DNA from 4 places in the Pantoea sp. X-Soil-TKNS-1207 genome. Region 1 is predicted to be linked to each of the others. Evidence: predicted binding sites of a transcription regulator. Region 1 holds the regulator's gene; each other region holds the start of a gene.

Region 1 (7,546 bases):
CGGCGGAAATCGTCACGCCATGCACCTTAACGCCGTAATTGCGTGCGGCGAATTCCGCCAGCCCGCCCCAGCCACAACCGATATCCAGCAATGTCATGCCTGGCTCAAGTTGCAACTTGCGGCAGATCATATCGAGCTTCGCCTGCTGTGCCTGTTCCAGCGTTTCTGCATCTTTCCAGTAGCCGCAGGAATATTGCATAAAGGGGTCCAGCATCAGCGAAAAAAGATCATTACCGAGATCGTAATGTTCTTTGCCGACTATCCAGGCCCGCTTTTTCGATTGCAGGTTGGTTAAACGCGCCGCCGCAATACGCAGCGTGTCTTTAAAATGATGAGGTAATTGCTGATCCAGATGATGCTTCAGTACACGGTGGAAAAACATATCGAGATTTTCGCAATCCCACCAGCCGTCCATGTAACTTTCGCCGAGGCCCAGCGATCCTTCCTGCAGGACCCGTTTAAAAAAATCCGGATGCTTAACCTGAATATCCCAGGGGCGAGTGCCATTTACGGCAATATCGGCCCGTTCGAGTAATTCATGGGCGATACGAAACCAGTGGTTTTCTTCAAGGCTCACTTCTTCTATACACGATGAACTCATAGCTTCTCCATCACCTGTCCGATTCAACCTGAGAAATAGAATAGTCAATTTCTCCAGGCTTGTGAGAGAACTCACGGAAAATCCGTGCGCCAGATATCCGACGTTTTACAGAGGTATGAATCTGAGTAGAAATGTCTGCCACAACACAGGGGGAAGAATATCGTGCAGACGCCATCCCAGCGACAGAGTCGCTTAAAATTAATACAATTATGTTATTGATTTGTTACAGAAATGCTGACCCACGCAGTATATGCTTACGTGGGTCAATATTCAACGACTTATCGTTAGTATGCTAACTAAAATCGTTGCCTTAGTGATTATCTTCGCAGGGACGAGAGTTGTGAGCAACATCACTTTGTGCGTTTGTTGCAACACGTTGCCAGCCGTAACCGGCCCAGGCGAGGGCGACGGTGGCGAGCATGACCAGGCTGGTGCTGTGCAGCGCCTGATGCAGACCGGCAGAGACCAGCAGGCTGGCCACAAAGCATAGCCCCAGTTGCAGCAGGTTTTGTAGCGAAGCGGCTTTACCGGTGGCGTGAGGGAATGGCAGCAGAGCGCTGGCCACCACAATCGGATAGATCGCGCCGTTAGCCAGCGCCATACCGCAAAACGGCAGCAATAACGCCCACAGGGCAGGGGCTGGCAGCTGGGCGACGGCAAACAGGCTGATAATGCTCAGGCTATAAATCACCAGCAACCACGGCAGCAGCTGTTTGCCCTGAAAACGATTCAGCAACGCGCGGCAGCCAAAGCCGCCAATCAGAAACGCGATGGTTTGCGGTATATAACTCAGGCCGATATCCGCGGGGGAGAGGCCCGCATCGGCGAGGATAAACGGCGAGCCTGTCAGCCAGGCAAAAAAGCTGGCGGAACAGGCGGAGTAGATCAGCACGTTGCCGCTATAAATCCGCGAAGCCAGTAAACTCAGCCAGCCGGGTTGCGCAACGCGCGCCGCGCTGGAACGGGCAGGGCTGCTCAGTTTCAGGGTACCTATCAACAGCACGACAGTGATCAGCGTCAGCAGCACAAAGATACTGCGCCAGTGAAAATGGCCCATCAGCCAGGCACCTAACAGCGGAGCCAGCGCGGGAGAGAGCGCTACCAGCGGCATAATGGTGGCGAACACCTTATTCGCCTGCGCGCGCGGATAACGATCCACCACCAGCGCCTGCCAGCTCACTGCGGCAGCGCACACGCCTACGGCCTGCACGAAACGCAGGGCCAGCATCAGACGTACATCCGTGACCCACAACATGCCAAGGCAGCCAAGGGCAAAAATCACTAATCCCGCCAGCAGAACAGGCTTACGGCCGAAACGATCGGAAAGGGGTCCCCAGAACACCTGCGCACAGGCAAATCCGCCCAGGAACAGGCTCAGGCTGGCACTGATGGTGCCGGGTGCGGTGGCAAAATCCTGCTGCATAGCACCAAATGCAGGCAGATACATATCCGTAGCAAGAAAGCCCAGCATGCTGAGTAACGCAAGCCAGGGTAGAAATCCTTTTGATGACAACATGGTAATTCTCTTTTGGCAGGTTGAACGCGGGGGAGTGTAAAAGGGTGCGGCGGCCTTTGTGAAACGCTAATATTTGCAAAGTGCTATCAAAAAATTTGCAGGCAAAAAAATGTGGTCAGAATATGCCCTTGAGGTGGTGGATGCCGTGGCGCGTACCGGCAGTTTCAGCGCAGCCGCGCAGGAGCTGCACCGCGTACCTTCTGCCATCAGCTATACGGTCCGTCAGCTGGAAACCTGGCTGGCGGTGCCGCTGTTTGAACGTCAGCATCGGGAAGTGGTGCTGACCGCTGCGGGCGAGCATTTTGTGCGCGAAGGTCGCGGTGTTATCAAAAAAATGCTGGCCACCCGGCGTCAGTGTCAGCAGCTGGCCAATGGCTGGCGTGGTCAGCTCAGCATTGCGGTTGACTGTATCGTTAAACCGCAACGTACCCGGCAGCTGGTGAAAGATTTTTATCGCCACTTTCCCGATATGGAGCTGATTATCAGCTACGAAGTGTTTAATGGCGTCTGGGATGCGCTGGCGGACGGCAGGGTTGATGTGGCGATTGGTGCCACCCAGGCGATTCCGGTGGGGGGACGTTTTGCCTTTCAGGATATGGGGGCGCTTAACTGGCGCTGCGTTGTCAGCCCCGATCATCCGTTAGCGAATAGCGCGTTGCTGGATGAGGAGACACTGCGCGCCTGGCCGTCGCTGGTGCTGGAGGATACCTCGCGGGCGCTGCCGCGCCGCATGACCTGGACGCTGGATAATCAGCGTCGCCTGGTGGTGCCGGAATGGGAGACCGGGCTGGATTGCTTGCTGGCCGGGCTGTGCGTGGGGATGGTGCCAGGTCATTTAGCCCGGCCGCTGCTGGACAGCGGCGGCTTAACCGAATTGCTGCTGCCAACGCCGTTTCCGGACAGCCCTTGCTGCGTCAGCTGGTCAGAACAGCGCGCCTCTCCGGCGTTGGGCTGGTTGCTGGCCTATCTTGGCGATGCAGAGACGCTCAACCACGAATGGCTGAGCGAAACCGTTGCTTAACGGCGATAGTCGCGGAACGGGCCGTCAGCCACTGAGCGACGCTCAATCAATGTCGGCTGAACTTCGATGGTTTGCGGATCTTCACGCTTGCTGGTAATGCGATCGAGCAGCATCTCCAGCGCTTTCTCGCCCAGCTGCGCTTTGGGCTGGTGGACCGTGGTCAGCGCTGGGGTAAAGTAGCGGGCGTTGCGCACGTTGTCATAGCCAATCACGGAAATATCCTGCGGCACGCGCAAACCCATCTCGTCGGCGGCGCAAATGGCGCCCATTGCCATGATGTCGCCACCGCAGAAGATTGCGGTCGGGCGCTGCTTCTGGTTAAGGATCTGCTGCATCGCCTGGTAGCCGGATTCCGGCTCAAAATCGCCCTGCACAATCCACTCAGGGCGCACGGTGATGCCTGCTTCATTCAGTGCCTGAAGAAAACCGGCATGGCGGCCGCCACCGGTGTTGCGTTCCATCTGACCGGGGATCGCGCCAATGTCGCGGTGGCCGCGCTCAATCAGATAACGACCGGCGAGATAGCCCCCCTGGAAAGCGTTGTCCTGTACGGTATCGGTAAAATCACCGCGCGACTCACCCCAGTCCATCACCACCATCGGGATATTGCGGTTCTCTTCCAGCATGGTCAGCAGGTCGTCGGGATATTCAGAACACATCACCAGCAGGCCATCGACACGTTTCTGCGCCATCATCGACAGATAGGCCCGCTGCTTTTGCAGATCGTTATGCGCATTGCCGAGAATCAGCGTATAGCCGCGATCGAAACAGTGGTTTTCCACCGCTTCAATAATTTCAGCAAAATAGGGCGCTTCGCTGGAGGTTGCCAGCAGCCCCAGCGTTTTGGTGTGGTTGACTTTCAGGCTGCGCGCCACGGCACTCGGCGAATAATGCAGCTCTTTAATCGCTTCCCATACGGCGTTACGCGTCTCTTCCGCGACAAAACGCGTTTTGTTGATGACATGCGAAACGGTGGTGGTGGAGACACCGGCGCGTTTCGCCACATCTTTAATTGTTGCCATGAAAATGGTACTCCCGGGCTTATCGCAACTTACTGATAAGTATATTGTTAAACGTTTGCGTCTGCTAATGGTTTTGCGCCCCGATTTTGGGGGCATTAAGGACTGAAAAAGGCGTTAACTATCAGTCAATATCGCTTCATCTTGCCGCAAACACAGCGTGCGCAAAATCTGTTGCGCAACGAAAGGCGGCGATTCTAGCAAGCTGGCGCGGATAAGACGAGATTTTTACCGGGCGCTGTGCGAAAATCGCATTAACCCTTCAATTAATGTGACTAAGGAGTTGTGATGAGTACAGACCTGAAACTGGCGCTGGGTACTACGGTTGGCGCATTGCTAATGATCATCGTGTTCAGCTTCACCGCGATCCTTCATTAATAAAAAAAGCCGGACCTGAAAATCAGTGTCCGGCTTTTTTTCGATCTCATGTTTAGCGAATGGTTTTTGGCGTCATCATCCGCCGCGCGCCGACATAATGCTTCTGCCAGTAATCCTCGCCTAACGCGCTGATCTGAATATCTTTACCGGTACGCGGTGACTGAATGAATTTGCCGTTGCCGAGGTAAACCCCAACGTGATCGGCGGTGCCGCGATGGTTAATGCGGAAGAACACCAAATCCCCTTTCTCCAGCATATCGCGCTTAATCGGTGCCGCATCGCGCAGGTGGTACATCTCGTTCGCGGTGCGCGGGAATTTGTATTTCACCAGATCTTTGTAGGCATACCACACCAGGCCGCTGCAATCGAAGCCGGTATGCGGTGACGTGCCGCCCCATTGGTAGGGTTTGCCAATCTGTCCCATCAGCTTATTCATCGCCGTTTCACGCGCTTTCTGGTAGCGCTGACGGTGTGACTTGCTCATTTTGATGGTGGTGAGATCGCCAGTATCCTCATCCAGCTCGGACGTTCTTTTCGCCAGACGCTGATGACCATATTTTTTCTTCGACGATTGTTTCAGCAGGGATTTTTTGCTGGTGGTTTTGTGTAGTGCGGTTTCGGTTTTCGGCTGTTTTTTCAGTCTTAACTTTTGAACGCTGGCCAGACGGGATTTTTTCGTGCTGGTTTTCACCGGACGTCGTTTGCGACGTTCATCTTCGCGCGCACTCTTTTTATCTGCTTTATGCAAACTGACATTGACGGGCGCCTGCGGGGAAGCAGAAGCCACATTAAAAAACAGTTGGGCGAAAGCCAGTATCAAAAGCGTAATAAGTAAACGCATAGTCCGGTTACAGGTTAAGCAGTCTGATAAGAAACAGCCTGCGGCTAAGTTAGAATAATCTGATCAATGATCAGTGCCGTGATGATTCTAATCCACTTTTTTTCCAAAAGGTAAGGCATTTTTCCATTAATCTGTTACGAGACTCGATATGGGGCAAAAATGAGCGATTTCAGCCGGTTAACACAGCACAATTATTGCTAATTATTAATCGGTTAATGCTTATTAATGATATGAAAATGTTATTTGTCATGCCGGAACTTAACAAACATGGCGATTATCAGCATCGCGATGCAAAATCCCGTTTTCAGTGCGGGGGTGAAGTCGCTACAATAAACAAACACGAAGTGACGGATTAAGGAAGGCAAAAATGAGTACTGTTGAAAAAATTCAGCGCCAGATCGCAGAAAACCCGATCCTGCTGTACATGAAAGGTTCGCCGAAACTGCCAAGCTGCGGTTTCTCTGCCCAGGCGGTACAGGCTTTGTCTGCCTGCGGTGAGCGCTTCGCGTATGTTGATATCCTGCAGAACCCGGATATCCGTGCTGAATTGCCGAAATACGCCAACTGGCCAACCTTCCCGCAGCTGTGGGTTGATGGCGAGCTGGTTGGTGGTTGCGACATCATCGTTGAGATGTTCCAGCGTGGTGAACTCCTGCCGCTGATCAAAGAAACTGCTGAGAAGTATAAAGAAGCAGAATAATGAGAAAGGCCGACAATCGTCGGCCTTTTTTTTGTCACTCTTCGGCGTCGTCTGCCGACTCATCGTCACTGTACGGCAGCGGCCAGCCGCCCAGCCGTTTCCAGCGGTTCACCAGCTCGCAAAACAGAATGGCCGTTTGCTCGGTGTCATACAGAGCGGAATGCGCCTGAGTGCTGTCGAAATTCATGCCCGCCGCTTTACAGGCTTTTGCCAGCACCGTCTGACCCAGCACCAGCCCGCTTAATGCGGCGGTATCAAACGTGGCGAACGGATGGAACGGGTTACGTTTCAGGCCGACGCGCTCTGCGGCTGCCATCAGAAAGTTGTGATCAAAGGTGGCATTGTGCGCCACGATAATCGCGCGATTACAGCCGCTGTCTTTGGTGCCTTTGCGCACCATCTTAAAAATTGCATGCAGGGCGTCGTATTCACTCACCGCGCCACGCAGTGGGTTGCTGGGATCAATCCCGGTAAACGCCAGCGCGTCAGGATTCAGAATCGCGCCTTCAAAAGGTTCGACATGGAAATGCAGCGTTTCGTCGCGGTGCAGCCAGCCGTCCTCGTCCATCCTGAGTGTGGTCGCAGCAATTTCAAGCAGGGCATCGGTCTTCGCATTAAAACCGGCGGTTTCGACGTCGATGACCACGGGATAAAAGCCGCGAAAGCGTTGATGGAGAGCGTTTAAGGCGTTCGATTCAGACATCAGGATCTCATAGCAATAAATGGGGCAGCGCGCATTATGGCAAAAATCGCGAGAGGGTGCAGCAGATGAGGAGTGCCAGCCGGCAAAAGCGCAGGCTGGCAGGCTGGCTTAGTTGCCGATGCCGTGTCCGGCATGTTTGTTTTCGATCAGCTCGATCTTGTAGCCGTCCGGATCTTCAACAAAAGCAATCACCGTGGTGCCGCCTTTAACCGGGCCAGCTTCACGGGTCACTTTGCCACCGGCGTTGCGGATACGATCGCAGGTCGCGGCAACATCATCCACGCCCAGCGCGATGTGGCCGTAGGCGTTGCCGAGGTCATAGCTGTCAACACCCCAGTTATAGGTCAGTTCAATCACCGCGCCTTCGCTCTCTTCGGTGTAACCAACAAAAGCCAGGGTGTATTTGTATTCGGTATTTTCGCTCTGACGCAGCAGGCGCATACCCAGCACACGGGTGTAGAAATCGATAGAACGTTGCAGATCGCCAACGCGTAACATGGTGTGAAGTAAACGCATAACATCCTCTTTTTAAAAGTCATCAGGGAATGACACAAACGCTAAGTATAGCGAGTTAACGCCCTGAAGAAACAGCACTGCCGCACATCCGGTGCGGCAGTCGGGTTTTTATTACAGGCTGGGGTAGTCGGTATAACCCTCGGCACCGCCGCCGTAGAAACTCTCCGGGCGCTGCGGGTTCAGTGGCGCGTCCTGTTGCAGGCGCTCGACCAGGTCCGGGTTGGCGATGAAGTCGCGGCCAAAGGCGACCG
Region 2 (7,546 bases), 1.5 Mb from region 1:
TACAACATGCAGCAGAACTTCCTTGCGTTCGCGCTGGCCTCGTTTATCGCTTCGGTGTTTGTTACTCAGGATACCTTCAGCGTTTATAACAACGCGCGCCTTGCCTCGCGGCTGAATACCATTGCCAACTCCATCGGCTTGCTGCTCGGCTTTGCCATGAGTTTTGCCATTGCCTGGTTCCGCCTGAATCCGCTATGGCTGACGCTGTCGATCGTGGCGGTTACGCTGATCCCGTATGCCATCAAGCGTTACAACTTTCACCGTGAAAATCAGCATTTCGCCGCGCCACAGGAGAAGCGGGGCACCTATCTGCGTTATCTGCTGTATGCCGGATTGCCGCTGGCTGTCTCCAGCATCTTTATTCAAATTCAGGTGAAAGCCGCGCAGATGTTCCTGGTCGGCATCGCTTCGGCACGCGATCTCGGGTTGTTCGCGGCCGCCAACACCATTGCGGCCTCGTGGATGTTTATCCCGGTGGCCATCATCACTTCCTGCTTCTCTGAAATTTTCCGGGAACGCGGCGAAACCGCCATGAAGCTTACGGCGCGGCTGAATGGTTATGTCATGGGTGTTTCATTGTTGCTATTGATGGTGATCGCGGCGTTTGGCGAAAAGATCATCATCGTTTTGTATGGTCACGAATACACACAGTCAGGAAGTCTCATTACGTTACTGTCGATAGCAACCTGCTTTTCGGCGATGGGGACCGTAGCGTATCGCTACATGGTCAAGGAAGGGGGATTTGACTATCTGCTGCGGAAGATTGTCTGCCAGATGGTTATCAGCCTGCCGCTTTGCTGGTGGCTGATTCAGGGGTACGGCATCATGGGTGCCGCCTGGAGCGTTTTCCTTTCAGAACTTCTGTCCCTGACCGTAATGAATTACTTCTTTAAAAACGGCGTCATCCAAAAGATTCAGTTTTCCTCACTCAACTACAAAACCTACAAATGAGGTCAGATATGATCAGGTTGAAAGATGAACTCAGAAGAAGTGTGCAATATTTCATCAAAAAAATGCCCTGGGCTTACCAGGACCGGATTTACTACTTCCATAAATTCCGTCGGCTGCCCAATCTGCGTCAGCCCAAAGTGTTTAATGAGAAGGTGTTGTACCGCAAGTTTGTCTTTGGCGACTATCAGAACTATGGTCGCCTGTCGGACAAATTTTCAGTACGCGATTACATCGCCGAGAAGGTCGGCAGCGAATATCTGATTCCGCTGGTGTATGAGACCAGCGATCCTTGTTCGCTGCATACCCTGCCGCGCTGGAAGAACACGGTGATCAAGCCCAATCACGGTTCCAATATGGTGGAGATCCTGCTGGAAGAACCGGATGCGCTGAAGAAGCAACAGATTATCAGCAACTGTCAGCGCTGGCTGAAAACCGACTTTGCCAATGAGGCGCGCGAGATTCACTATCGTTACATCAAACCGCGCATTCTGGTGGAGCAGTACATTGGCGACGGTAAAACCGCGCCGATTGACTACAAGTTCCATATGTTCAACAAGCGCGATGGCAGCTTTGAGTATGTCCTGCAGGTGATCTACAACCGCAGCAACCCCCTGTTGTCGATGAACTTTTATGTGAACAATTTGAATGAGGCGTACCACAAGATTCGTGATACCGGGCTGGATATTTCGCCGCAGATGGCATCATTGCAACACGCGCTCGCCCTGAGCAAAAAACTGGCCAGTGATTTCGATTATGTACGCGTTGACTGGTATATCCACGAGCAGCAGATCTACTTTGGCGAGCTGACATTTACGCCGGGTGCCGGGCTGGTAACCGGACTGGATCGTGGGTTAAATCAGATGATGGGTGATATGTGGATTCAGGACCGTCTCGGTGCGCAGACGCCGGGCGTCACGGTAACGGATGTCAACATCCCGGCCGTATTGAAGAAAATTTGAAATCACACAGCAAAATAAAAAACCCCGCAATGCGGGGTTTTTTATTGGGAAAAAATCAGGGCATTGGCCAGTCAGCAGGGGTCTGGCTCATCACCTGTACAAAGGCGTTTTTGCTGATTTCCATGAAGTTGTTCAGATTTTCCATACTCAGCGTGATGCCCATCAGGCCGGTGACAAACCAGCAGGACATACCCAGGCCGATTCCGCCGCACATCAGCGCCATCACATGGTGGCTGTTCTGACGTAAACGAATTTTCAGGGTGCTGGCGAAAAACATCATTACCGCGCTCAGCAATTCCCAGCGCATCACGATAAGACTGGTGGTTAAAGTAGCCATCTGCAACAAACCTCTATGAATCAGTAACATCCCTGACACTCATCGGACATCACTGGCGGCAGTGAAGGAAGGTCAGGGAGGCCCTTCAGCCGTCGTATAACGCATTATTCTGTGACTTGGGTCACATTATATCATTCGATTTGAAAGTTTGAACAAAATTTATACCTGGTATGGTAGAAAAAAATTTATCGTCAGGATTGTACGATTTTTAATCGCGGCACAGATAACGCGCAAAAGAAGACAGCGACACGAATTATCGCGCGCATGGGGGCAGGGTACGGAAAAGGTGCGCCCGCAGGGGGCGCGCTGAAAAGGTTAGCGGACCGGGCAGCACTCGCCGGTGGTGCGCTGGGTAAAGCTGGCCATATTCTCGCTGCAATCAAAGCTCACCAGACGCGGACGCTGAATCATCGCCTGGCGGCGCATGGTGTGGCGATAAGCCGTCGGGGTTTGCGAGAACTGACGACGAAACACACGCGAGAATGTCTGCTGAGAGTCGTAACCGTATTGCATAGCGATATCAAATACCGGTCGCTGCGTCTGACGCAACGCTTCTGCGGCCAGCGTCAGGCGGCGTTCGCGGATATAACCACCCAACGTCTGTTTCGTCACGGTACGGAACATACGTTGCAGGTGCCATTTTGAATAACCTGATTTGGCCGCCACTTCATCAATCGACAGGGTCTTATCCAGATTCTGATCGATCCAGTTAGTCAGTGAATGAATGATTTCCTCTTGCATCATAACCACCTCCCTCTGAGTAGAGATTCGAAGTTTCAATGGGGAGCGAGTATAATTCCTCAAGTTAACTTGAGGTAAAGGGCCAAATGAAAAAAGAACGCAACTATCCCAAACCGGTGCTGACGCCGGGTGAAGTGGCAAAGCGCAGCGGCGTGGCGGTCTCGGCGCTGCACTTCTACGAGACCAAAGGATTGATCTCCAGCACCCGCAACACCGGCAATCAACGCCGTTACAGCCGTGACGTGCTGCGGCGTGTCGCCATCATCAAAATCGCGCAGCGCATCGGAATTCCGCTTGCCACGGTGAGCGACAGCCTGATGCACATGCCGGCTAACAAACGTATGTCGACGCAGGCGTGGGATGCGCTGACGCAGCACTGGCGCGAGGAGCTGGATAAACGCATCGAAACGCTGACGCGTCTGCGCAACGATCTTGATGGCTGTATCGGCTGTGGCTGTCTGTCGATGCGCGATTGCCCGCTGCGCAACCCCGGCGACCGGTTGGCCGAGCAGGGTTCAGGCGCGGTATTGCTGGATCCGGAACAGGACGAGCAGAAACGCTGACAGGCCTTCATCTATACTTGGCGGGTCAATCCACTGGTCGGGAAGCCATGATGATCACTGTTCACCATCTTGAAAATTCGCGTTCGCATCGGGTGCTGTGGCTGCTGGAAGAGCTGCCGGTGCCTTACCAAATCAAGCGCTATCAGCGGGAAAACACGCTGCTGGCGCCAGACTCATTGAAGAAAGTCCATCCGCTGGGCAAATCCCCGGTGATCACCGATGGCAATCGCGTGGTGGCAGAATCCGGCGCGATCCTCGAATACCTCGAAGCGAAATATGACACCGAATATCGGCTGAAACTGTCGGACGAAGAGGCGCAGATTCAGGCACGTTACTGGCTGCATTACGCCGAGGGTTCGCTGATGCCGCTGCTGGTGATGAAGCTGGTATTCAGCCAGCTGGGGAAAAAGCCGGTGCCCTGGCTGCTGCGTCCGGCCGGTCGGGCGCTGAGCGCCGGGATTCAGAAAGCCTGGCTGAACAAACAGCTGGCGCTGCACGGCAGCGTTATCGAGCAGCATCTTAGTCAGCATCCCTATTTTGCCGGTAATCGCTTCAGCATTGCCGATATCCAGATGAGTTTTCCGCTGCTGGCGATGCAGGCGCGTAGCGGCCTGCGCGAGATGCCTGCCAGCCTGCGCTGGCTGAGTGAAATGCAGCAGCGTGCTGCCTGGCAACGGGCGATTGAGCAGGGTGGGCCAATTAATTTCAGCGGCTAAATCAGCCGGTCAGGTTGCGCAACAGCGGTTTCATCTGGTTGCGCAACGAAAACGGCATCAGAAATGTCTAATCTTTCCAGTCAGTTCCGTCTCATCATCTTCTTCGGTCGGGCAGAGTAACTACGTTGCATTTCTGTTATGCGATGAGGAATATCCTGTGTCTGTGCGGATTAGCAGTTGAAAATCTCAGGACAAAGGCCGGATAATCGTTTGCCTTTTTTCTGCGTCCCCCTTTATGACCAGAGATACGCGGCCACGTAAACGTTTGCTTTTCCTCTCCCTCAGAGAGGTGCGCACCAGGATGGCGGGCAAACGACGGCCGTGCGGCCACTCACAACACAAAAATGCAGAGGATTACTTATGTCTGGCGAATCTCGCCCGGCCAGTGGAAAACTGGACGCCTGGTTCAATATTTCAGCACGCGGCAGCAGCGTGCGTCAGGAAGTGCTGGCGGGGCTAACCACCTTCCTGGCGATGGTTTATTCCGTCATCGTGGTACCGGGGATGCTCGGCAAAGCGGGCTTCTCCCCAACGGCGGTGTTCGTCGCCACCTGCCTGGTGGCAAGTTTCGGTTCGATCATCATGGGCCTGTGGGCCAACCTGCCGATGGCGATTGGTTGTGCGATTTCGCTGACCGCGTTCACGGCATTCAGCCTGGTGCTGGGTCAGCACATCAGCGTCCCGGTGGCGCTGGGTGCGGTGTTCCTGATGGGCCTGCTGTTTTCGTTTATCTCCGTCACCGGCATTCGTGCGTGGATCCTGCGTAACCTGCCGATGGGCGTGGCGCACGGCACCGGTATCGGTATCGGCCTGTTCCTGCTGCTGATTGCGGCCGATGGCATTGGTCTGGTGGTGAAAAACCCGGCTGCCGGTCTGCCGGTGGAACTCGGCCACTTTGCCTCCTTCCCGGTGATCATGTCGCTGGTCGGCCTGGCGGCGATCTTTGGGCTGGAGAAACGCCGCGTGCCGGGTGGCATCCTGCTGACCATTGTGGCGATCTCCATCATCGGCCTGATTTTCGATCCGGCGGTGAGCTACCAGGGGTTGTTTGCCATGCCGAGCCTGAAAGATAGCAGCGGACAGTCGCTGGTGTTCAGCCTCGATATCATGGGGGCGCTGAAACCGGCCGTGCTGCCGAGCGTGCTGGCATTGGTGATGACGGCGGTATTTGACGCCACCGGCACCATCCGCGCGGTGGCCGGTCAGGCCAATCTGCTGGATAAAGACGGCCAGATTATTAACGGCGGTCGCGCGCTGACCACGGATTCGGTGAGCAGCCTGTTTGCGGGTCTGGTCGGTGCTTCACCGGCGGCGGTCTATATCGAATCCGCAGCGGGCACGGCGGCAGGCGGCAAAACCGGTCTGACGGCGATTGTGGTCGGTCTGCTGTTCCTGGTGATCCTGTTTATGTCACCGCTGGCATATCTGGTGCCGACCTACGCGACCGCGCCAGCGCTGATGTACGTCGGTCTGCTGATGCTGAGCAACGTGGCGAAAATCGATTTTAATGATTTTGTTGATGCCATGTCTGGCCTGCTGACCGCGGTATTTATCGTGCTGACCTGCAACATCGTCACCGGCATTATGCTCGGTTTTGCCGCGCTGGTGATTGGTCGCGTGTTCGCCGGTGAATGGCGCAGACTGAACCTGGGCACGGTGGTGATTGCTGTGGCGCTGGTGGCGTTTTACGCCGGTGGCTGGGCCATCTGACCTGAAATTATCCTGAAGTCCGAATTTTTCGCTTTCCTTGCTCTGCCGCACGACGGGCTTTCCCGCCGTGCGGCATTTTGTTTTACACTTTCCAGCGCAACAACATCGCTTTAACGATAACGATTCGCCTAAGGAAAGCATGGAAATCTTCTTTACCATTCTCATTATGACGCTGGTGGTTTCTCTCTCCGGTGTCGCGGCGCGTATTCTGCCGTTTCAGATCCCGCTGCCGCTGGTGCAGATTGCGGCCGGTGCAATGCTCGCTGTGCCAACATTTGGTCTGCATGTTGATTTTGACCCCGAACTGTTTCTGGTGCTGTTCATTCCGCCGCTGCTGTTTGCCGACGGCTGGAAAACACCCATCAACGAATTCCTCCATCACGGGCGCGAGATTATCGGCCTGGCGCTGGTGCTGGTGCTGATCACCGTTGTCGGCATTGGCTATCTGATTTACTGGCTGGTGCCGGGCATTCCGCTGATCCCGGCCTTTGCGCTGGCGGCGGTGCTGTCGCCGACCGATGCGGTGGCGCTCTCCGGCATCGTCGGGGAAGGGCGCATCCCGAAAAAAATCATGTCGATTGTGCAGGGCGAAGCCCTGATGAACGACGCCTCCGGCCTGGTATCGCTGAAATTTGCCGTCGCCGTGGCGATGGGCACCATGGTGTTCAGCTGGGGCGGCGCCAGCGTCGAGTTTCTTAAAGTGGCGATTGGCGGCCTGGTGGCCGGTGTCGCGGTATGCTGGCTGTATGGCCGCTCGCTGCGCCTGCTCAGCCGCTGGAGCGGTGACGATCCGGCAACGCAGACGGTGCTGCTGCTGCTGCTGCCGTTTGCCTCCTATCTGATTGCCGAACACCTCGGCGTCTCCGGCATCCTCGCGGCGGTGGCGGCGGGGATGACCATCACCCGTTCCGGCATTATCCGCCAGGCGCCGCTGGCGATGCGTCTGCGCGCCAACAGTGTCTGGCAGATGCTGGAGTTCGTGTTCAACGGCATGGTGTTCCTGATGCTCGGCCTGCAACTGCCGGATATCCTCGAAACCTCAGTCGCGCAGGCCAATGCCGATCCGAATGTGGAGCTGTGGATGCTGTTCACCGACATCGTGCTGGTGTACGGCGCGCTGATGGTGCTGCGTTTTTGCTGGTTGTGGGTAATGAAACGCATCAGCCAGCGTTTCCTGAAGAAAAAGCCGATGGAATTCTCCAGCTACTCGCTGCGTGAGCTGCTGATTGCCTCCTTCGCCGGGGTGCGCGGCGCGATTACGCTGGCCGGTGTGCTGTCGATCCCGCTGTTCCTCAGCAACGGGGAGCCGTTCCCGGCGCGTTATGAGCTGGTCTTTATCTCCACCGGGGTGATTCTGTTCTCGCTGCTGGTGGGCGTGGTGCTGCTGCCGATGCTGCTGCGCGGCATGGAAAGCACCGAAAAATCCAGCCATCGTCGCGAGTTGCAAAGCGCGCGTGCCGCGATGGCCGGGGTGGCGATCGAGAGCCTGCATAAGATGGAGCAGCGGCTGGAAAATGACAGCGAAGAGAACATCGATCCCGAGCTGTTGAAGGAAGTCAGCCTGCGGGT
Region 3 (7,546 bases), 1.3 Mb from region 1:
TTGAGACCAGGATCGTTGTCGTCTTTCTTCGCTTCATGTTCCTGATCGGCGCAGGCCGGGTTGTCACGCAGACGCTGCATCTGCCAGGTGGTCTCTGCCCACCAGGTACGCAGCGTGGTGCGGCTTTCGCTATATACCGCGTGCTCGCCGGAATGAATCACAAAGCGATCGCCCGGCAGCGCCTGGCCAATCACATGTACGTTGCCAGTCAGGCCGTGATCGGCAAAGGTCTTCAGCACCGCGTCACGATCGGCGGCATTGATCTGAATCACCGCGCCCAGTTCTTCGGTAAACAGCGCAGCCAGCGTATCGCTGCCCAGCGCCGCGATATCCACGTCGATGCCGCAGTGGCCGGTGAACGCCATCTCTGCCAGCGTAACCAGCAGGCCGCCGTCGGAGCGGTCGTGGTAGGCCAGCAGTTTCTGCTCAGCCACCAGCGCCTGGATGGCGTTGAAGAAGCCTGCCAGCTGGGCGGCGTCGCGTACGTCGGCCGGTTTGTCGCCGAGCTGACGATAAACCTGCGACAGCGCGGTCGCGCCGAGGGTATTCGCGCCGTTGCCGAGATCCACCAGCAGCAGCAGGTTATCCTGATCGGCCTGCAACTGCGGCGTCACGGTGCGACGCACATCTTCTACGCGGGCAAACGCGGTGATGACCAGCGACAGCGGTGCCGTCATCTCGCGTTGCTCGTTGCCATGCTGCCAGCGGGTTTTCATCGACATCGAGTCTTTACCCACCGGAATGGTGATGCCCAGCGCCGGACAAAGTTCTTCGCCCACCGCTTTCACCGCTTCATACAGACCGGCATCTTCACCAGGGTGACCCGCCGCAGCCATCCAGTTCGCCGACAGCTTCACGCGCTTCAGCGAACCAATCGCCGTCGCCGCGAGGTTAGTCAATGCTTCACCCACCGCCAGACGACCGGAGGCCGCGAAGTCGAGCAGCGCGACCGGGGCGCGTTCGCCGAGGGCGAAGGCTTCACCGTAGTAGCTGTCGAGGCTGGCGGTGGTCACCGCGCAGTTGGCTACCGGGATCTGCCACGGTCCCACCATCTGGTCACGGGCGACCATGCCAGTCACCGAACGGTCGCCGATGGTCACGAGGAAAGTTTTCTCAGCCACGGTCGGCAGATGCAGCACGCGATTGACCGCGTCGACCAGGGTAATGCCGTCGCGCTGCAATGCTTCGCCTTTCGCCTGCTGACGGACAACGTCGCGCGTCATCTTCGGCGTTTTGCCCAGCAGCACGTCGAGCGGCATATCGATCGGTTTGTTGTCGAAATGCGTGTCGTCGAGGCTCAGGTGGAGTTCTTCGGTGGCTTCACCGATCACCGCATAAGGTGCGCGCTCGCGCTTACACAGCTCGTCAAACAGCGCCAGTTTCTCCGGGGCCACCGCCAGTACGTAACGTTCCTGAGATTCGTTACACCACACTTCCAGCGGGCTCATGCCTGGCTCATCGCTCAGCACATCGCGCAGATTGAAACGGCCACCACGGTCGCCGTCGCTCACCAGCTCCGGCATCGCGTTGGACAGACCGCCCGCGCCGACGTCATGAATAAACAGAATCGGGTTGGCCGTACCCAGCTGCCAGCAGCGGTCGATCACTTCCTGGCAACGACGTTCCATTTCCGGGTTGTCGCGCTGCACCGAAGCGAAGTCGAGGTCGGCATCAGACTGGCCAGACGCCATCGACGAAGCAGCACCGCCGCCCAGACCGATATTCATCGCCGGGCCACCCAGCACGATCAGCTTAGCGCCAACTACAATTTCGCCTTTCTGCACATGATCGGCACGGATGTTACCGATGCCGCCAGCCAGCATGATCGGCTTGTGATAGCCGCGCAGTTCTTCGCCGTTGTGGCTGTTAACGCGTTCTTCATAGGTACGGAAGTAGCCGTTCAGAGCCGGACGACCAAATTCGTTGTTAAACGCTGCGCCGCCCAGTGGGCCTTCGGTCATGATGTCCAGCGCGGTGACGATGCGGTCAGGCTTGCCGAAGTTCTCTTCCCACGGCTGTTCAAAACCAGGAATACGCAGGTTGGAGACCGAAAAGCCGACCAGGCCAGCTTTCGGCTTCGCGCCACGGCCGGTTGCGCCTTCGTCACGGATTTCGCCACCGGAACCGGTCGCAGCACCCGGCCACGGTGAAATCGCCGTCGGGTGGTTGTGGGTTTCCACCTTCATCAGGATATGGGCTTCTTCCTGATGGAAATCGTATTCGCCTTTTTCCGCATCGGCGTAGTAACGGCCGACTTCAGAACCTTCCATCACCGCCGCGTTGTCTTTATAGGCAGACAGCACGTAATCCGGCGTTTGTTCGAAGGTGTTTTTGATCATTTTAAACAGCGACTTCGGCTGTTTTTCGCCGTCGATAATCCAGTCGGCGTTGAAAATTTTGTGACGGCAGTGCTCAGAGTTCGCCTGCGCGAACATATAGAGTTCAATGTCGTTCGGGTTGCGGCCCAGTTTGCTGAAGGCGTCCAGCAGGTAGTCGATTTCGTCATCGGCCAGCGCCAGGCCCAGCGTGGTGTTGGCCTGCTCCAGCGCCTGACGGCCACCGCCCAGCACATCAATGCTTTTGAGCGGCTGCGGTTCATGGTGAGCGAACAGCTGCTGCGCATCGTTGAGATCGACAAACACCGTTTCCATCATGCGGTCGTGCAGCAGGCTGGCGAGAGTTTGCCACTGCGCTTCGGTCAGCTGCGGTGCCTGCACGTAGAACGCCATACCGCGTTCCAGACGACGTACCTGCGGCAGATCGCAGTTGTGAGCGATGTCGGTCGCTTTGGAAGACCAGGGCGAAATGGTGCCGGGGCGCGGCGTCACCAGCAACAGACGCCCTTGTGGCGCATGTTCGGCGAGAGACGGACCGTATTTCAGCAGACGTTGCAGGCGGGCTTTTTCGTCCGCGCTCAGCGGCGCGCTGACATCGGCAAAATGGACGTACTCGGCGTAAATATCACTCACCGGCAGATGAGCGTCCTGAAAGCGGGTCAGCAGTTTGTTTACACGAAATGCCGACAGGGCGGGCGAACCACGCAGAATTTCCATCATTAAAGATCTCTCGTCTTCGAAGCGCCGGGCGACGCTTCATTGGGCGCAACAGGGAAAACGGGGCGTATTATAGAGAAACAGCACCGGTTACGAAACCGTTTGCGCAGAATTTATGACTCACCGGATTTGCCTGAAATTTGCGCAAATCTTGCTATAAAAGTTGCTCCGACTCGCTTTGTTGCGCAAAATGCCCTTCGCTCTGGGAGTTCAAAGAAGATCAATACTGCCTTTTAAAGACAGAGGCCTTAGAGCCAGCGAGAGACAACTATTTGAAACGCCTGAAAATAAACTATCTGTTTATCGGTCTGATCACCGTGCTACTTGCGCTGGCACTGTGGCCGTCGATCCCCTGGTACGGGGGTGGCAAAGACGCGATATCGCAGATCAAATCACGGGGAGTGCTGCGCATCAGTACCGTTAGCTCCCCGCTGACTTACTACACCATCAATAATGCACCAGTCGGTATGGATTACGAGCTGGCAAAGCGCTTCGCCGATTATCTTGGCGTCAAACTTCAGGTGACGGTACGCCCGAACCTGAGCGACCTGTTTGACGATCTCGATGATGGTAAAGCAGATTTGCTGGCTGCGGGCCTGATTTACAATAACGATCGCATCGCCCGTTACCAGACCGGACCGAGCTACTACTCGGTGTCGCAACAGCTGGTGTACCGCATTGATAAGCCTCGGCCGAAAAACCTTGGCGATCTGAAAGGCCGCCTGATTGTGCAGTCCGGATCGGCGTACCTGTCAACTTTACGTTCCGCTAAAGCTGACCGCTATCCCGATCTCGACTGGTCCATTGCTACCGATCTGGGGCAAAAAGCGCTGCTGGAAGCGGTAGCGGATGGCAAACTGGATTACACCGTCGGTGATTCTGTCACTATTGGTTTGTTACAGCGTATCCATCCCCAGCTGGCGGTCGCCTTTGATATTACCGACGAAGAACCGGTCACCTGGTATCTGCCGCGTAATGAAGAAGATGACAGCCTGAATGCGGCTATGCTCGACTTCTACAGCCAGATGGGTGAAGAAGGCGCGATGGCGCGGCTGGAGGAGAAGTATCTCGGCCACGTCGGCACCTTCGATTATGTCGATACCCGTACTTTCCTGCGCGCCATCGACAGCACGCTGCCGGATATCAAGCCGCTGTTTGAAAAGTATGCCAGCAGCATCGACTGGCGTTTGCTGGCGGCGATCTCCTATCAGGAGTCACACTGGAATCCGCAGGCGACGTCGCCAACCGGCGTGCGCGGCATGATGATGCTGACGCGTAATACCGCCGATAGCCTCGACGTGAATGACCGTCTCGACCCTGAGCAGAGCATCCGTGGCGGTAGCGAGTATCTGCAACGCATGATGGAAAAAGTCCCCGCCACTATCCCGGACGATGAACGGATCTGGTTTGCGCTGGCGGCTTACAACATGGGGTACGCCCATATGCTGGATGCGCGCAAGCTCACCGCCAAACAGGGCGGCAATCCGGATAGCTGGGCCGATGTGAAACTGCGACTGCCGATGCTGAGTCAGAAGCGTTATTACGCCCAGACCACTTACGGCTTTGCCCGCGGGCATGAGGCATATAACTACGTCGAGAATATCCGTAAGTATCAGATAAGCCTGGTGGGTTATTTGCAGGAGCAGGAGAAGCGGCTGGCACAGCAGTCAGCGCTGGAAGCCGAACTGGGCGCCGGTTACCCGGCAGTCGAACCGAAAATTGCGATGAATTAACCTTCGCCGCGCTGCGCCTGACGCAGCGCTTTCTTTTGTTCGCGGCGCATACGGAAAAAATCGCTCAGCATCGCCGCGCACTCCCCGGCCAGCACGCCAGATTCAATCTGGATTTGATGGTTCATGCCCGGATGACCAATCACATCCAGCAACGATCCGGCCGCGCCGGTCTTTTCATCCTTCGCGCCATATACCAGACGGGTAATCCGGCTGTGTACCATCGCACCGGAACACATCACACAGGGTTCCAGCGTGACATACAGGGTGGTATCGAGCAGGCGATAGTTCTCCAACACTTTACCGCCCTGGCGCAGCGCCATGATTTCGGCATGAGCCGTGGGATCATGCTGACCAATCGGCCGGTTCCAGCCTTCGCCAATCACCGTATCGCCCTGCACCAGCACTGCGCCGACCGGCACTTCACCCTGCTCCCACGCGATACGCGCAAGACGCAATGCGTGACGCATCCAGTATTCATCAGTTTGTGGGTTCACCGGGCAACTCCTGCGGGCAACAAAGGCGGCGCATTATAGCGAAATCGAGATGTTATTCCAGCTGCTGTAGGTCGCCACGCGGCGTGACGCGCCAGCGATGCTGACAAAAGAACAATAATGGATTGTCCTGCTTGCTGTCGCTGTAGCCGCTGTAGAGCTGGAGCGGCGTGCCGATTTTCTCCTCCAGCTGCGCCACTTTCTCATGACCGAGACAGCGCATCGCCAGCACGCGCCCGCCGCGACCGGGTTTCATCTGGCTGGCGATCAGCTGCACGCGCGGCAGAAAAGCTGAATCGAAATAGACCTGTTCCACCAGTGACTGCGGTGAACCGGTTATCAGCCAGACATCCGCATCATCGCTGCTGAGATAATCCGTCAGCCGCTGCTGTACCACCGGAAACGCGGTGACGCGCTGGCGGAACCAGCGGGCAAAATCGGCTTCGCGTTGCCGCAGACGTTCTTCGCTGTGACCAAAGGTGATGGCCCACAGCAGCAGGCTCATTGGCCAGCGCGCAGCACGGCCCTTAATCAGCATTCCCACGCCAATCACCGGCAGCAACGGCACCACCAGCAGCAGGTTCAGCGGCTGGCGCTTCAGCAAATAACGCATAAAGGTGCCAAACATATCCTGTTGATGCAGTGTGCCGTCGAGATCGAAAAACACCACGCGTCGTTGTGTACCCTTAGTCAAACCACCCTCCTTTATGTTGCCTGCTCTACAGTGTAGCCAGCATCAGCATCCTGGGCGAAAGCCGTCATTTTTAATTCCAATGACTACAATGCCAGCTGAATAGTTTATTCTTATTGTCGGCAGGCTGTCATGCGAGATCCCCTGCCATTGAGATCGGGTTAATCATGCATTTCGTACTACTCAGAAAGATGGATTAAGGATCGGACATGAGTTCATTGCTGCGAATTCGTCAGCTCTATCCGCGCCTGGCGCTTAATGAGCGTCGGCTGGCGGATTTTTTGTTGTCGCAGCCGGACCGGGCGCGGCATCTGAGTTCGCAAAAACTGGCGGAAGAATCAGGTGTCAGCCAGTCCAGCGTGGTCAAATTTGCCCAGAAGCTGGGCTACAAGGGATTTCCGGCATTAAAACTGGCGCTCAGCGAGTCGCTGGCAGACAGGGATGCGATTACCGTGCATAACCATATCCTTAGCGATGATCCGCTGAAAGTCGTGGGAGAAAAGCTGCTGGCGGAGAAAATCTCGGCGATTCGCGCCACGCTGGATATCAATAGCGAAGAGATGCTGCTGGAGACGTTGCAGTTGCTGAAAAATGCTAACCGCATTCTGCTGGTCGGCATTGGTGCATCGGGTCTGGTAGCGAAAGATTTTTCGTGGAAGCTGATGAAGATCGGTATCAACGCGGTTGCCGAGCAGGATATGCATGCGCTGCTGGCCAGCGTTCAGGCGATGGCGCCGGGCGACGTGCTGCTGGCCATCTCCTATACCGGCGAGCGCCGCGAGATCAATCTGGCCGCGCAGGAAGCGGCGCAGACCGGTGCGGATGTGCTGGCGTTTACCGGGTTCACCCCCAACACCCTGCAACAGTGCGCGACCCATTGCCTGTACACCGTCGCCGAGGAGCAAAGCACGCGCAGTGCCGCGATCTCCTCCACCAGCGCACAGCTGGCGCTCACCGACCTGCTCTTTATGGCGTTGGTACAGAACGATCCGGAACGCGCTTCCAGCCATATCCGCCACAGTGAAGCGTTGGTGAAAAAGCTGACCTGAATCAGCCAGAACGAAAAAGGCCGCTAAGCGGCCTTTCTATTTATTTCGATCGGGTTTGGCAGCACGGCACGCTTCGCGGCTATCACGCTGTAAATCCACCAGACAGGATTCACACAGCGTCGGATCGCTGGCCCAGAGTCGCTGCCACCAGTATTGATGCTTGCCACAACTTTCGCAGCATCGGCTACCGCGGAAAAGTTTCATTTTGCTGCTCGTGGATTTAACCAACGCCACCACCATAACGGACGCCAATATTTTCTGATTTTCGGTGCAGTTGTTGGACGGCGATTAAAACTTTTCACTTTAACCCAGCCAAAGTTTAGAAACATACGACTGTGACCAAACTCTTTACCAAAAAAAATACACGCATTCTTTTTACGCTGATCGATCGGTGTGTTAACAATAAGATCGCGCACTAAACTATGGTAACTTTTTTTGCGGTCGAGGTCACGTTCATAACACCATACGCTCGCTGGTATATAACCTTGCCACAAACCCTGATACTTCTGGTATTTAACGAATCGATAAT
Region 4 (7,546 bases), 1.3 Mb from region 1:
GCTTAGCACCCACGCGGCCAGCCTGCCGGAATTACCCTCATTCAAAATCTTAGCCGCGACGCTGCCGCAGCTGGAAACCCTGCAATGCGCCAACGGGAATCCGGTGGCGCAGGCGGCTGACGCGCTGGAACGTTTTTCGGATTCCAATGCGCAGATGGTGCAGGCGACGCGTGAAGTGGTGTTTTCGCGCGGTTTACAGTTGCAGCGTGAAATTGCCGATCGCGGCCAGTTTTTTGGCTGGCAGGCGCTGATATTGTTCCTGATCAGTCTGGCGCTGGTGCTGCTGTTCACCGGCATGATTATCGGACCGGTCAAGCGTGTTGAACGTATGATCAACCGGCTGGGCGAGGGCAAAGCGCTGGGCAATAGCGTCAGCTTTCGCGGTCCGCGTGAGATCCGTTCGCTCGGGCAGCGCATTGTCTGGCTGAGCGAGCGTCTGAGCTGGCTGGAAGCGCAGCGCCACGAGTTTTTACGTCATCTTTCCCATGAACTGAAAACGCCACTCGCCAGCCTGCGCGAAGGCACCGAACTGCTGGCCGACCAGGTTGCCGGGCCGCTCAATAGCGAGCAGCAGGAAGTGGTGGCGATTCTTGATACCAGCAGCCGCCATCTGCAACGCCTGATTGAACAGCTGCTGGATTACAACCGCAAACTGGCTGATGGCCCACTGGCGCTGGCGCCAGTGGCTCTGGATAGCATCGTGGAGACGGTGGTGAAGTCGCACTCGCTGCCTGCCCATGCGCGGCAAATGAACACCCATGTCGATCTTCAGGTAAATCAATGCCTGGCGGAAGCGACCTTACTGCAACGGGTGATCGATAACCTGTATTCGAACGCCGTGAACTACGGCAGCGAATCCGGTAACATCTGGTTGCAGAGCCAGCAGAAAGGCAACGAGGTATGGATCGAGGTGGCAAACACCGGCACACCGATTCCGGCTGAAGAACAGGCGATGATTTTTGAGCCTTTTTATCAGGGCAGCCAGCAACGCAAAGGGCCGGTTAAAGGCAGCGGGCTGGGGTTGAGCATCGCCAAAGATTGCCTGCGCAGGATGCAGGGTGATTTGCAGTTGGTGACACGCAAGGATGCGGATGTCTGTTTTCGTATCATTTTGACTACCACCGCCGGGAATGCCTGATCAATGAAATTATCCCTCAACACATTTTTCGTCTGCGGTCTGCTGGCATTCGGGCTGACGGGGTGTCATGCCCCCGCCCCGGACGACGCGCTGCACGATGACGCGACGTTGCCGGAGCCACAGGTACGCCTGCCGGACTATCTGGCGACCGACTGCGGCAATGTCTGGCAAATCGAATACCCGGCTGCGATGAGCAATCCATTGTACTGGCTGCGCGCCATTGATTGCGCTGAGCGTCTCTCGCCGGCGGAAGCCAGAGCGGAAGCACGTCGCTGGCCGGTACAGGGCTGGACGCGCGCCTACAAGCAGGCCATTTTGCTGGCGAACGGCAATGTCACCCCCCAGGAGCGTCGCCAGTATATCGACGTGCTGGATAGCTACGGCACGGTGTTCCCGGCCGGGGTGCGTCCGCTGATTCAACTGTGGCGTAGCAATCAGGCTGCGCAGCTGGAACTGAGCGATGCGCGCGGGCGTTATGCGCGACTCCAGCAAAGCAGCGATACCGAGCTGGATAGCCTGCGTCAGCAGCAACGTACCCTGCGCAATTCGCTGGATGATACCCAACACAAGCTGGAGCGTCTGACCGATATCGAACGCCAGCTCTCCACGCGCAAAGCGCCGGACAGCAGCGATAACTCGCACAGCGCCAGCGGGACCGCGAATGAGGAACAGCCCTGATGAAACAGGCCGCACGATTATTACTGGTGGATGACGACCCAGGTTTGCTTAAGCTGCTCGGTATGCGCCTCAGCAGCGAAGGCTATCAGGTGGCGACCGCGGCCAGCGGGCCGGAGGCGTTACGCCATCTGCAAAAAGAGAAGGTCGATCTGGTGATCAGCGACCTGCGTATGGATGAGATGGACGGCCTGGCGCTGTTTAGCGAAGTACAGAAGCGCCATGCCGGCCTGCCGGTGATCATCCTCACCGCGCATGGATCGATCCCGGAAGCGGTCTCCGCCACCCAGCAGGGCGTGTTCAGTTTTCTCACCAAACCGGTGGATCGCGATGCGCTGTACAAAGCCATTGATGAAGCGCTGGCCCAGCGTGCGCCCGCCAGCGATGACGGCTGGCGTGAATCTATCGTCACGCGTAACCCGCTGATGCTGCGGCTGCTGGAGCAGGCGCATATGGTGGCGCAATCTGACGTCAGCATTTTGATTAATGGCCAGAGCGGTACCGGTAAAGAGGTGCTGGCGCAGGCGATCCATGCCGCCAGCCCGCGCGCCAGCAAGCCTTTTATCGCCATCAACTGCGGCGCGCTGCCGGAACAGTTGCTGGAATCGGAGCTGTTCGGCCACGCCAAAGGGGCGTTTACCGGCGCGGTGAGTTCACGCGAAGGGCTGTTCCAGGCGGCAGAAGACGGCACGCTGTTCCTCGACGAAATTGGCGATATGCCGCAGGCGTTGCAGGTGAAGCTGCTGCGCGTGTTGCAGGAGCGCAAAGTGCGCCCGCTTGGCAGCAACCATGATGTCAGCATCAATGTGCGCATCATTTCGGCCACCCATCGCGACTTGCCGAAAGCGATGGAGAAAAAGAGTTTCCGTGAAGATCTCTACTATCGCCTCAACGTGGTGAACCTGAAGATCCCAGCGCTGCACGAACGTGCCGAAGATATTCCGCTGCTGGCGAACCATCTGTTGCGTCAGTCGGCGGATCGCCATAAACCTTTTGTGCGCAGTTTCTCGGTCGATGCGATGAAGCGGTTGGTGGGTGCCAGCTGGCCAGGTAATGTGCGCCAGTTGGTGAACGTGATTGAACAGTGCGTGGCGTTAAGCACCTCGCCGGTGATCGGCGACGCGCTGGTGGAACAGGCGCTGGCAGGTGAAAACACCGCGCTGCCGACCTTTGTGGAAGCGCGCAACCAGTTCGAGCTGAATTATCTGCGCAAACTGTTGCAGATGACGAAAGGAAATGTCACCAATGCCGCGCGTCTGGCTGGACGCAACCGTACTGAGTTTTATAAGCTGCTGTCGCGCCATGAACTGGACGCCAGCGATTTTAAAGAGTAGCTTTCTGCCGCAGCGTACGCCCGGAAAGCAGGAGATCGTCCTGTTTTGCCGCCACCGATGGCTCTGAGCCAGCGGCAGCGGCAGGAACACTTATACTATCTGTTACCCGTCCGGCCACGGAGGGAGTGAAAAAAGGATCTGACATGAAAAAGATCGATGCAATTATCAAACCATTTAAGCTCGATGACGTACGTGAAGCGTTAGCGGAAGTTGGCATCACCGGGATGACGGTTAGCGAAGTGAAAGGGTTTGGTCGCCAGAAAGGTCATACCGAACTGTATCGCGGTGCCGAGTACATGGTCGACTTTCTGCCGAAAGTGAAAATCGAAATGGTGGTGGGCGACGATATCGTTGATACCTGCGTTGAGACCATCATGAAAACCGCGCAGACCGGTAAAATTGGCGACGGTAAGATCTTCGTATTCGACGTAGCGCGCGTGGTACGTATCCGTACCGGCGAAGAGGACGAAGAGGCGATTTAATCGCGCTTTGAGATTGATAAAAGGCCCGCAACGCTCCGCGCTGCGGGCTTTTTCTTTTACAGCACCTTATGCGGGCCGAAGACTTCGTAGTGGATGCGCGCGGCGTCAACGCCGGCATCCAGTAACTGACGCGCGACAAACTGCATAAACGGCAGCGGACCACAGATCCAGAACTGGCGATCGGGATGACTCAGGGCGGCGGAGACGCTGGCTAAATCCATCAAGCCCTGGCTATCGTAACGCCCGTTGTCGTCAGCGGAGGGCTGGCGATACCAGATATGGCTGCTGAAGTCCGGCAGGCGCGCGCCCAGCGTTTTGACTTCATCGGCGAAGGCGTGCTGGCTGCCACTCTCAGCTGCATGTAGCCAGTTCACCGCCGCCGGATGCGGGTCTGCGGCCAGCGCGGCCAGCATCGCCAGCATTGGCGTCTGGCCAACACCGGCAGAAATCAGCGTCACGGGGGTCTGTGGCGCCACCTGCAAATAGAAATCACCCGCCGGTACTGCGCACTGCACCACATCGCCCACCTGAGCCTCGTCATGCAACCAGCCGGATACGGCGCCTTTATCTTCTCGTTTCACCGCAATGCGATAGCGCTGGCCATTGGGTTGATGGGTCAGGGAATACTGACGATGTTGCAGATGTCCCGCGCTATCCGGCCGCAGGCTGATCGCCAGGTACTGGCCGGGCAGAAAATCGGCTACCGCTTCACCATCCACCGGTTCCAGCTCGAAACTTTTAATCACGCAACTTTGTGCATCAATGGCGCGAATGCGGAAATCACGCGCGCCGCGCCAGCCGCCGGTTTTTGCCTCAGACTGGCGATAAATCGTCTCTTCACGCTGAATAAACACCTCCGCCAGCACGCCATAGGCCTTACCCCAGGCCTGCAACACCGCGTCGCCCGGATTCAGCAGCTCCTCGATGCTCGCCAGCAGGTTTTCACCCACAATGGCGTATTGCTCCGGCTGAATATTCAGGCTGACATGCTTCTGGGCGATTTTTTCCACCGCTGGCAGCAGCACGTCAAGGTTCTCCAGGTTGCTGCCATAGGCGCAGATGGCGTTGAACAAGGCTTCACGCTGGCCGCCACTGCGCTGATTGTTCATGTTGAACACATCTTTCAGTTCCGGGTGCCGCGTCAGCATACGCTGATAAAAATGACCGGTGAGCTGCGGGCCAAGTTGGGCGATAGCGGGCAGGGTAGATTTGATGGTGGCGATGGTTTGCGCATCGAGCATGGTGAGACCCTCATTGCATTTTAAAAAATGTATTTTAAATGCATCTTATTATCGAAGCGCAACGGTTGTAAATCACCCTGAATGCTCAGGGATATCGGATTTCAGATGGAGCCTGGCTCGCAAACCTGAAATTTTTTCCGCATCATCCTGAGGAAATATCGTGATTCTCTGCGTTGCAAAAATGCGTAAAAAACCCGTTCCAGCGCCATGCCAATCGTTTGCGTAAAAAGAGGGGATTGCTGCTACCGTCACCTGACAAAACGGTTTACACTGTGGGCCTTCGCCCCTTAGCGGGGCTTAAACTGCCGTTAAAAAAGTTGCTGAGTCAGGAGATGCGGATGTTAAAGCGTGATATGAACATTGCCGATTATGATGCCGAGTTGTGGCAGGCGATGGAGCAAGAGAAAGTGCGTCAGGAAGAGCACATTGAACTGATTGCTTCTGAAAACTACACCAGCCCACGCGTTATGCAGGCGCAAGGTTCACAGCTCACCAACAAATACGCGGAAGGGTATCCGGGCAAACGCTACTACGGCGGATGTGAATACGTTGATATCGTTGAACAGCTGGCGATCGATCGCGCTAAAGCCCTGTTCGGCGCAGATTACGCCAACGTGCAGCCGCACTCCGGTTCTCAGGCGAACTTCGCTGTTTACACCGCGCTGCTGCAGCCGGGCGACACCATTCTGGGCATGAACCTGGCGCACGGTGGTCACCTGACCCACGGTTCACCGGTTAACCTGTCCGGTAAGCTGTATAACGTGGTGCCGTACGGCATCGATGAAACCGGTAAAATTGACTACAACGAACTGGCTGAGCTGGCGAAAACCCACAAGCCGAAAATGATCGTTGGTGGTTTCTCCGCTTACTCAGGTGTGTGTGACTGGGCCAAAATGCGCGAAATCGCTGACAGCGTTGGCGCGTGGCTGTTCGTTGATATGGCACACGTTGCCGGCCTGATCGCCGCTGACGTCTATCCGAACCCGGTTCCTCATGCGCATATCGTGACCTCGACCACCCACAAAACCCTGGCGGGTCCGCGTGGCGGCCTGATCCTGGCGAAAAACGGTGACGAAGAGCTGTACAAAAAACTGAACTCCGCGGTATTCCCTGGCGGTCAGGGCGGCCCGCTGATGCATGTGATTGCCGGTAAAGCGGTAGCGTTCAAAGAAGCGATGGAGCCAGAGTTCAAATCGTACCAGCAGCAGGTTGCTAAAAACGCGAAAGCGATGGTGGAAGTGCTGCTTGAGCGCGGCTACAACATCGTTTCTGGCGGTACTTACAACCACCTGTTCCTGATTGACCTGGTGAGCAAAAACCTGACCGGTAAAGAAGCGGATGCCGCGCTGGGCCGTGCCAACATCACCGTCAACAAAAACAGCGTACCGAACGATCCGAAAAGCCCGTTCGTGACCTCCGGTATCCGTATCGGTACTCCGGCTGTCACCCGTCGTGGTTTCAAAGAAGCCGACGTTCGTGAACTGGCTGGCTGGATTGCGGATGTGCTGGACAACATCAACGACGAAGCGACCATCGAGCGCACCAAACAGAAAGTGCTGGATATCTGCGCACGTCTGCCGGTTTATGCCTGATAGCGTTTAAGTACACTAAAGTAGAAGGGCTCATGTTCATCATGAGCCCTTTTTTATGGAACTTACTCAGCCAGCTGCGATATTATCAATTTGTCTCGGAGCTTAACTTAAGAACATTGGCAGCTGACTTTCTCCTCAGCTTATCAAGTTTTTTTTATACTCATCTTTATCTGCAAATCTGAGCAAACCTAAATTTTCGTTACGTGTAAGCTTTGGTTTCTGGTCAGAGTTTTCGTACCAGTTCGAAAATTTCCTCATAACCCGACCATCCATCCTCATGTAATATATCCTATATTTGGTGTTGACTTTTTAGTCGGAAGTTTGATGCTATATGTTTGATATTACAAAGTCTGAAATTACCCTTAAAACGTCAGTAGCTTTCTTCGCATTAGCGGACGAGGAAATTAAAAAATGAGAAAAGGTTTCTTTTCAAATGCGGAAAAAACAAATATATAAAAGAGTGCCTGGAAAAGCGCCTGGAAAAGTATGTGAAGGTGAACTATATATATTTGGTGATGAATAAAAAGAACATGGATGAGATGATATTTATCAGCGATTTTCCTGATGAGATAGCTGATAACTATCTTAGTAATAAATATCAAAACGTCGATCCCGTTATTATTAATGCGTTAAATAGATTTTCCTCTTTCTCCTGGGATGAAAACCTGAAGATTAACTCCATGTGGACAGTGAAGCGAATTTTTGAAAAGATAAAAAGCCACAATATTACACGCGGTCACGCTTTTGTTCTTCATGACCATAATAACAACCTGGCAATGCTTCTGTTTTACATAGATAAATTTTTGACGGCTGAAGTTGATGATATTATCAATAAACATACAGATGAGCTTCAGGGAGTATTGATTTACATCCACGAAATGTTACTCGATGTCTACAGGGAAGAAAATAAAACTGATGAGAATGTGCTCTCTTCCCGTGAGGCTGAAATACTTTACTGGTGTAGTAAGGGGAAAACTTATTCTGAAGTGGCCAGTATCCTGAGTCTTTCCGTTAGTACAATCAAGTTCCACATGGGACATATTGTCAAAAAAATGGGCGTAAAAAATGCAAAACATGCCATTAG

What was found. Region 1 encodes PurR, which represses purine synthesis genes. Its sites were predicted from a motif close to CANGCAAACGTTTGCNTG; they were not measured.
Region 2: a site for PurR is predicted at 4,522-4,539, ahead of AC6I8V_RS01735 (NCS2 family permease). Genes of this name have one in related genera too.
Region 3: a site for PurR is predicted at 3,145-3,162, ahead of purL (phosphoribosylformylglycinamidine synthase). Genes of this name have one in related genera too.
Region 4: a site for PurR is predicted at 5,078-5,095, ahead of glyA (serine hydroxymethyltransferase). Genes of this name have one in related genera too.

Annotation. Positions count from the first base shown of each region.
Region 1 covers NZ_AP035958.1:1,933,017-1,940,562, forward strand. The annotation lists gene cfa (cyclopropane fatty acyl phospholipid synthase) at 1-601, opposite strand, end outside; gene punC (purine nucleoside transporter PunC) at 912-2,117, opposite strand; gene punR (DNA-binding transcriptional activator PunR) at 2,227-3,138, shown strand; gene purR (HTH-type transcriptional repressor PurR) at 3,135-4,160, opposite strand; gene cydH (cytochrome bd-I oxidase subunit CydH) at 4,446-4,535, shown strand; gene AC6I8V_RS09125 (C40 family peptidase) at 4,588-5,376, opposite strand; gene AC6I8V_RS09130 (Grx4 family monothiol glutaredoxin) at 5,744-6,076, shown strand; gene rnt (ribonuclease T) at 6,111-6,779, opposite strand; gene gloA (lactoylglutathione lyase) at 6,888-7,295, opposite strand; gene AC6I8V_RS09145 (alkene reductase) at 7,407-7,546, opposite strand, start outside.
Region 2 covers NZ_AP035958.1:389,505-397,050, forward strand. The annotation lists gene AC6I8V_RS01705 (MATE family efflux transporter) at 1-951, shown strand, start outside; gene AC6I8V_RS01710 (ATP-grasp fold amidoligase family protein) at 960-1,910, shown strand; gene AC6I8V_RS01715 (YjcB family protein) at 1,966-2,247, opposite strand; gene soxS (superoxide response transcriptional regulator SoxS) at 2,563-2,991, opposite strand; gene soxR (redox-sensitive transcriptional activator SoxR) at 3,075-3,551, shown strand; gene AC6I8V_RS01730 (glutathione S-transferase family protein) at 3,602-4,267, shown strand; gene AC6I8V_RS01735 (NCS2 family permease) at 4,628-5,977, shown strand; gene AC6I8V_RS01740 (Na+/H+ antiporter) at 6,117-7,546, shown strand, end outside.
Region 3 covers NZ_AP035958.1:3,250,317-3,257,862, forward strand. The annotation lists gene purL (phosphoribosylformylglycinamidine synthase) at 1-3,056, opposite strand, end outside; gene mltF (membrane-bound lytic murein transglycosylase MltF) at 3,326-4,786, shown strand; gene tadA (tRNA adenosine(34) deaminase TadA) at 4,783-5,280, opposite strand; gene yfhb (phosphatidylglycerophosphatase C) at 5,333-5,971, opposite strand; gene AC6I8V_RS15165 (MurR/RpiR family transcriptional regulator) at 6,178-7,017, shown strand; gene AC6I8V_RS15170 (hypothetical protein) at 7,054-7,221, opposite strand; partial or broken gene AC6I8V_RS15175 (glycosyltransferase family 2 protein) at 7,218-7,546, opposite strand, start outside.
Region 4 covers NZ_AP035958.1:3,240,852-3,248,397, reverse strand. The annotation lists gene AC6I8V_RS15140 (sensor histidine kinase) at 1-1,138, shown strand, start outside; gene qseG (two-component system QseEF-associated lipoprotein QseG) at 1,142-1,816, shown strand; gene glrR (two-component system response regulator GlrR) at 1,816-3,147, shown strand; gene glnB (nitrogen regulatory protein P-II) at 3,291-3,629, shown strand; gene hmpA (NO-inducible flavohemoprotein) at 3,686-4,870, opposite strand; gene glyA (serine hydroxymethyltransferase) at 5,209-6,462, shown strand; gene AC6I8V_RS15110 (helix-turn-helix transcriptional regulator) at 6,951-7,546, shown strand, end outside.